Regions from separate parts of the Ensifer fredii genome, predicted to be linked through region 1. Evidence: predicted binding sites of a transcription regulator. Region 1 holds the regulator's gene; the other holds the start of a gene.

Region 1 (3,368 bases):
GAGACGCCGGGAGGGACTGGCGCGGGCGCTCAAATCCGCCTATATAGGTGAACGGCTGGGGTCGTAGCTCAGTTGGGAGAGCGCCGCAATCGCACTGCGGAGGTCGAGGGTTCGACTCCCTTCGACTCCACCAAACGACCTTTGTCCGACCCGGAGACATAGGTAACAGAACATCGCTAAGACATCAGCGACATCTCTGTAGCGGGCCGATCCGACGTGGCTCGTCACCCTCGGACGACCACCACTTCAGACTGTGTTCGCAGCAGACCCATTGCGAACGCGAATTCCGTTAAGAAGCGAGCGACCCGAAGTCAGAGGGAGCGGTGTTTTCCACCCGATGTGCCGTCTTCCCGCCTTGCCCCTCGCTTGCCAAAGAGCCTGATTTGAGAGAGACTTAGCACCTGGCATCATTGCATATCGGCAACTCCCGCAAGTGGGGACTACCATGCCTCTCAAATCTCTGATCGCCGCCGCCTTAATCGCTCTTCTCACACTTTCAGGATGCGCCACGACAGGCGCTACGGGCAACACGACCTACACCCAGTGGTACGGCCCCTACCCTGAACCCGACTTCGACGTTCTTAGCCCCGGCGGGCTGCGCCTCGCCTACTAGGACGGCTTGTCAAGACGATGCACAGCGTCGTCAAAGGTGAGCAAACGCTCGCCTATGTGTGACGCTTGCCGCACGCAAGTCTTCACCACCATCGAAACCCGCAAACCGTCCGTGCCGCCCTGATAGCGGACGCGCCTCGACGCATGAGTTCACGGAATATTAAGTGCTTGCGGAACACATATGGAACGGATAGTTTCTGTTCTTGATTTGTTTCGCGAATCTGGAGTGACGCGCATGCTGACCCGCAAGCAACAGGAATTGCTTCTGTTCATTCATGAACGGATGAAGGAATCCGGGGTCCCGCCCTCCTTCGACGAGATGAAAGATGCGCTCGATCTTGCGTCGAAATCGGGCATCCACCGGCTGATCACTGCGCTGGAAGAACGCGGTTTCATTCGCCGGCTACCCAATCGGGCCCGAGCGCTCGAGGTCATCAAGCTGCCGGAAGCCTATTCGAGCCCAGCCCAGCCGCGGCGCGGCTTCTCGCCGAGCGTCATCGAGGGCAGCCTCGGCAAGCCCCCGGCACCGAAGCCGGCGCCAACGCCGCCGGTCGAGAGCGCGTCTATAACAGTGCCGGTCATGGGCCGGATCGCCGCCGGCGTGCCGATTTCGGCCATTCAGAACAATACGCACGAGATTTCCGTGCCGGTCGAGATGATCGGCAGCGGCGAGCACTACGCCCTCGAAATCAAGGGCGATTCGATGATCGAGGCGGGCATTCTCGATGGCGACACGGTGATCATCCGCAACGCCAGCACCGCCAGCCCGGGCGACATCGTCGTCGCCCTGATCGACGACGAGGAGGCAACCTTGAAGCGATTCCGCCGCAAGGGCGCATCGATCGCACTGGAAGCGGCGAATCCGGCTTACGAAACGCGCATCTTCGGACCCGACCGCGTGAAAATTCAGGGCAAACTCGTCGGTCTGATCCGGCGCTATCACTAGGCCGATTTGGGTTCCTGTGCCGATCCTGTGTGCGGTCGTTTCGCGCGGTCGCGACGACAGAACTGTTCTCTTTGCCTTCCGTGATCTCGCTTACTGCGGCCGGCGTTTATTGGTCTCGGCGTCCGCCATGCCACCGGCAAGAAGCGCTCTCGTATTCCGGCCTGTTCAAAGCTGTTTGTGGGCGTCTTTTTTGAACGTCTCCCTCTTGCGCTCCACATGGATTCGTTTTAAACGCCCGCCATCGCTCGATTTTACGAGCACGAGAGGCCTCGTGGCGGAGTGGTGACGCAGAGGACTGCAAATCCCCTCCACTTCCAATAAAATCAATGTCGTTTCTGAAAAACAGGTCCAAAAGCGCCTCGTTTTTTGCCGTTTTTGCACCATTGATTTTTCAGAGGAATCTCGACTTTTCAGAAACGGAAAACCGAGGATAATTGCTCATCGGCGCGTGCGGGCGCCCTTCACGACATGCGGGATTCGACAACCTCAAACGAGGAGCATCGCGCATGCCTGAACGTCTACGAACACTCGCCGAATTCACCCTCCCCCAGATGGTTCTGACCTGTTCGCAGTGCGGGCGAAAGGGCCGCTACAACGTCGCTCGGCTGATCGAAAAGCACGGCGCCGACATGCCTATCCGCGACTTTATAAACCTGATCGGCCAGAGCTGTGAGCGCAGGACGCAGCTGAGAGAGCACCAGAGATGCGGGCTCGGATGCGACGACCTGATCTACATGTTCACGCCAAGGCCGGCCGCTGAAGGATATGCCGATCAAGTGGAGCAGCAACACAGCGAGCGTCCCTGAGCGCCTCCGGCGGAGCCAGCGGCTGTTGACTCTGAGACAAAGATCGCTTCAATCAGCCGTCTAACGAATGGTTGTGCGCATATTGCAACGCTCGTGAACATCACGAAGGGTTGATGATTTCAAAAATTAATAATTTGTTGACGGGGATGTGTTGACATATATGTCAATAAGCGAGGTAATAAAAACACACTGCGAGAACCCCGATGAGACGCTGCGCTTACTTGTTCCCGCCCGTCCGTCCTATTTGGTCCAGAGGCACATTTTTCTTGGAAAAGAAGTGCAGCAATTCGTGGACGGAGATGGTGTCGACGGCCGGTTCGCCAGGCTTTCCGGTAGGACATTATCTGTCTTGGAGCGCATCTCAAACGGGTCCTATGTGACGTTTGGCATGGACCCGCACGACAAAGACGCCAGTTGCACAATAGCAAGGGTGGACCCCGTACTTCTGGGGATCGTCGACGTTCGGATCCGAGACCCGCAGCCCGCCATCCGAGTTTTTGGCGGATTTGCCGAGCCAGACATCTTGGTGTTGCTCAAATGGATGCCGCGAGCAGGCTTGGACTTTCGAGCGGCAGCACAACTATGCAGGCAAGAATGGGATTCCCTATTTCCGGGGCATCCCCCTATTTATGGTGAAAAGGTGGAAGATTATGTCTCCAAGCACTTCAATATTGGCTGAACCGCAAGGCGACCAGCGCATATCGGAGAGAACGCTTGGCTATGTGGCAGAGAACGCTCGCGAGGACATGTATGACCTCGTCGTGCGTAACTGCGTGGAGTCAGGTATCTCTAACGCTACTTTGGCAAGGCGGCTTGGGAAGGATCCGGCCCAGGTCTCAAGGCTCTTAGGCGCGCCCGGCAACTGGACGATCGATACTGCTGCTCGAATCTTATTCGCGATCGACGGTCGCGTTATGAAGGTGGACTCGTGCTGGCCCCTGAAAGAACCAGTCGCAAACATGCGCCATGCCACGTGCTTTCATCACCCGGAGCAAGTAAACAAC
Region 2 (3,368 bases), 350 kb from region 1:
CGCGCAGCGTGGCGCCGGCCTCGCAGGTCATCACCCCGGTCCCCGGATCGAAGGCGAGGATGCGGCCGTGCCTGGCGCCGTCGATCAACGTTCCTCGATCATTACGGCAGACATCGCCATAGCTCAGGCCGTTGCCGAAGGGCAGATAGGCCAGGGGCGCGCCCGTACCGAGCCGATCCTCGTAGTCGTCCGGCGAGATGGCGCCTTGGGGATGCTCCTGCAGCCAACGCCAGCTTTCAACCTTGTTCATGCGGAATTTCCATTAACGACCGCGAGCATTCGGCTAACGCTCAAGAATCCAGTTCAGCGCATCCCGCCAGTCGGTCATGCGCACCGGTGTCCCATGCGAACCGGTCTCAAACAGCACGAAGCGAGCGGGATAGTCCTTGCTCTTCAGCGAGCGATATAGCGCAACCTGCGCCTCGGCGGCATAGACGCTGTCATTGCTGCCATGGCTGAAGAACATCGGCAGCCTTGCCTTGTAGGCGGCACTCTCCTGAAACGCTGGGTCCGCGACCCCGCCCATCACCATCATGCCGCTCAATACCGCGGTCGCCTGCTGATCGCGCGATATGCCCCAGCAGATGAAACTGCCCATGGAAGCGCAGGCCAAGACGACCGGCCGGTTGCCGGATCGCTCGGCGGCAAAGTGGATCAGCGCCGCAATATCAGCCACGCCTGCCGCATCGAAGGAGCGCACGCTTGGCGCATAATAAGTACCGCCATTGTTGACCGCCAGATTTTTCAGCCGGTTGAAATTACCGCCGAAGGAGAAGTCGTTGGCGCCGAGGCGGCGGTCGCCGCCGCGCCCGTGAATGAAGATTACCGTGAAGGCTGCCCCACGATTCCCGCCGACGCGCGTGACGTCGAGAGAACGGCTGTCGAGGTCGAGCGTCTCGTTGGCCTGGGAACTCTTGACGCCGAGCGATAAATAGGCCCGCTTGACGCGCCGCTCCGGAATCTGATCGCGACCGTTGATATCCCTGATCTCCTGGTAGTCGATAACGCGGAAATCGCCGCCATCCTCCTCCCGCAGGATTCCGGGATAGCCGAACAATGCATCCTTGTAGGGCTGCAACGGTTTCGCCTCGGCGGCGAGGACAACGCTTGAAAGGAGCAGCGCGGCAATCAGGCACCGGACGGAGAAAACAATTGTGGACATAGACACCCGACGGGCTCCCTGGTTCGGCTCATGCCTTGCCATCGGCACCTTCGCGACGCAACACTCAAGCCGCAATTCACCGCATTGTCGGGCCTTCACATCCGCAAATTCGCCTTTTGTTCGCGCTTTCAGCAAGACTCTGGCAGAATTCCGGTGATTCGGACGCCAGGGGATGGCGACGGCGACGCGGTCTTGCTATTGCCTTGCCGATAGAGACGACAGGAACGATCTAACCACTCCATGGACGACAGCAGCGACCTCTTTTCCGCCATGCCCTTGCAGCCGAAGCCGGCCGATGCCGGCGCGCCGCGCAAGCCGACGGCGCCTGCCGCCGGCAACGATGTAGCGCGGCCCGCACCGAAGAGCAGCGATGGCAGCGATTACGACGCTTCGGCAATCGAGGTCCTCGAGGGGCTGGAACCGGTACGCCGGCGGCCGGGCATGTATATCGGCGGAACGGACGAAAAGGCACTGCACCACCTCTTTGCCGAGGTGATCGACAACTCGATGGACGAGGCGGTCGCCGGCCACGCCAACTTCATCGAAGTCAACCTCGATGCAGAAGGCTTCCTGACGGTGACCGACAACGGCCGCGGCATTCCGGTCGAAAACCACCCGAAATTCCCTAACAAGTCGACCCTCGAAGTGGTCATGACGGTGCTGCATGCCGGCGGCAAGTTCGACGGCAAGGCTTACGAGACTTCGGGCGGCCTGCATGGCGTCGGTGTTTCGGTGGTCAATGCGCTGTCGGACTCGCTCGAGGTCGAGGTGGCGCGCAACCGCAAACTCTACCGGCAGCGCTTCTCCCGCGGCATTCCGCAGGGCGGACTCGAAGAGCTCGGCGAAGTGCACAATCGCCGGGGCACCAAGGTCCGCTTCCATCCGGACCCGCAGATTTTCGGCCCGCATGCCCGCTTCGAGCCGGCGCGGCTCTTCCGCATGGCCCGCTCCAAGGCCTATCTCTTCGGCGGCGTCGAGATCCGCTGGTCCTGCGACCCATCGCTGTTGCCGGAAGGCTCGGAGACCCCGGACAGGGCAGTGTTCCACTTCCCCGGCGGTCTCAAGGACTATCTCGCGGCGACGCTCGGCAAGGAATTCACCGTCACCCGCGAGATCTTTGCCGGCAAGTCTGAAAAGGCGGGCGGCCACGGCTCGCTCGAATGGGCGGTTACCTGGTATGGCGGCGACCAGCAAATCCACTCCTACTGCAACACGATCCCGACGCCCGAAGGCGGCACGCACGAGGCGGGGCTGCGCATCGCGCTGACCAAGGGCCTGAAGAACTACGCCGAACTCACCCAGAACAAGCGGGCCGCGATCGTCACGACCGACGACGTGATGATCTCGGCAGCAGGGATGCTCTCGGTCTTCATCCGGGAGCCGGAATTCGTTGGGCAGACGAAGGACAAGCTGGCGACCGTCGAAGCCCAGCGCATCGTCGAAAATGCGCTCCGCGACCCCTTCGACCACTACCTTGCCGACAATCCGGCGGAAGCCGCAAAGCTTCTCGACTGGGTCATCGAGCGGGCCGAAGAACGCGTCCGCCGGCGCAAGGAAAAGGAAGTCAACCGCAAGACCGCGGTGCGCAAGCTGCGCCTTCCCGGCAAGCTCGCCGACTGCGCGCAGAACACGGCGGAAGGCGCAGAGCTCTTCATCGTCGAGGGTGACTCGGCCGGCGGCTCGGCCAAGCAGGCGCGCAATCGCGCCAACCAGGCGATCCTGCCCTTGCGCGGCAAGATCCTCAACGTCGCCAGCGCCGGCCGCGAGAAGCTCGGCGCCAACCAGCAGATCACCGATCTCGTCCAGGCGCTCGGCTGCGGCACGCGGTCGAAGTACCGCGAAGAGGACCTCCGCTACGAGCGCGTCATCATCATGACCGACGCGGACGTCGACGGCGCCCACATCGCCTCGCTGCTGATCACCTTCTTCTATCAGGAGATGCCGGAGCTTATCCGCAGCGGCCACCTCTATCTCGCGGTGCCGCCGCTCTACCGCTTGAGCCAGGGTTCGAAGACGCTCTATGCCCGCGACGACGCGCATCGCGAAGAACTGATGCGCACCGAATTCAACGGCCGCGGCAAGGTCGAGATCGGCCGGTTCAAGGGTTTGGGCGAGATGCTGCCGGCGCAGCTCAAGGAAACGACCATGGATCCGGCCAACCGGACCCTGCTCAAGGTCGAGATCGACGACGTCGATTTCGAGGGCA

The links. The regulator LexA, encoded in region 1, represses DNA repair genes until DNA is damaged. The targets are predictions, from matches to a motif close to TGTTCNNNNTGTGTTCNG.
Region 2: a site for LexA is predicted at 1,269-1,286, ahead of parE (DNA topoisomerase IV subunit B). Genes of this name have one in related genera too.

What each region holds. Positions count from the first base shown of each region.
Region 1 is NZ_CP024307.1:1,910,254-1,913,621, reverse strand. Features, by position in the region: tRNA gene NXT3_RS09540 (tRNA-Ala) at 58-133, shown strand; gene NXT3_RS31945 (hypothetical protein) at 446-613, shown strand; gene lexA (transcriptional repressor LexA) at 848-1,558, shown strand; gene NXT3_RS09530 (hypothetical protein) at 2,065-2,364, shown strand; gene NXT3_RS09525 (hypothetical protein) at 2,525-3,043, shown strand.
Region 2 is NZ_CP024307.1:1,562,062-1,565,429, reverse strand. Features, by position in the region: gene NXT3_RS07630 (FAD-binding oxidoreductase) at 1-250, opposite strand, end outside; gene NXT3_RS07625 (alpha/beta hydrolase) at 284-1,204, opposite strand; gene parE (DNA topoisomerase IV subunit B) at 1,403-3,368, shown strand, end outside.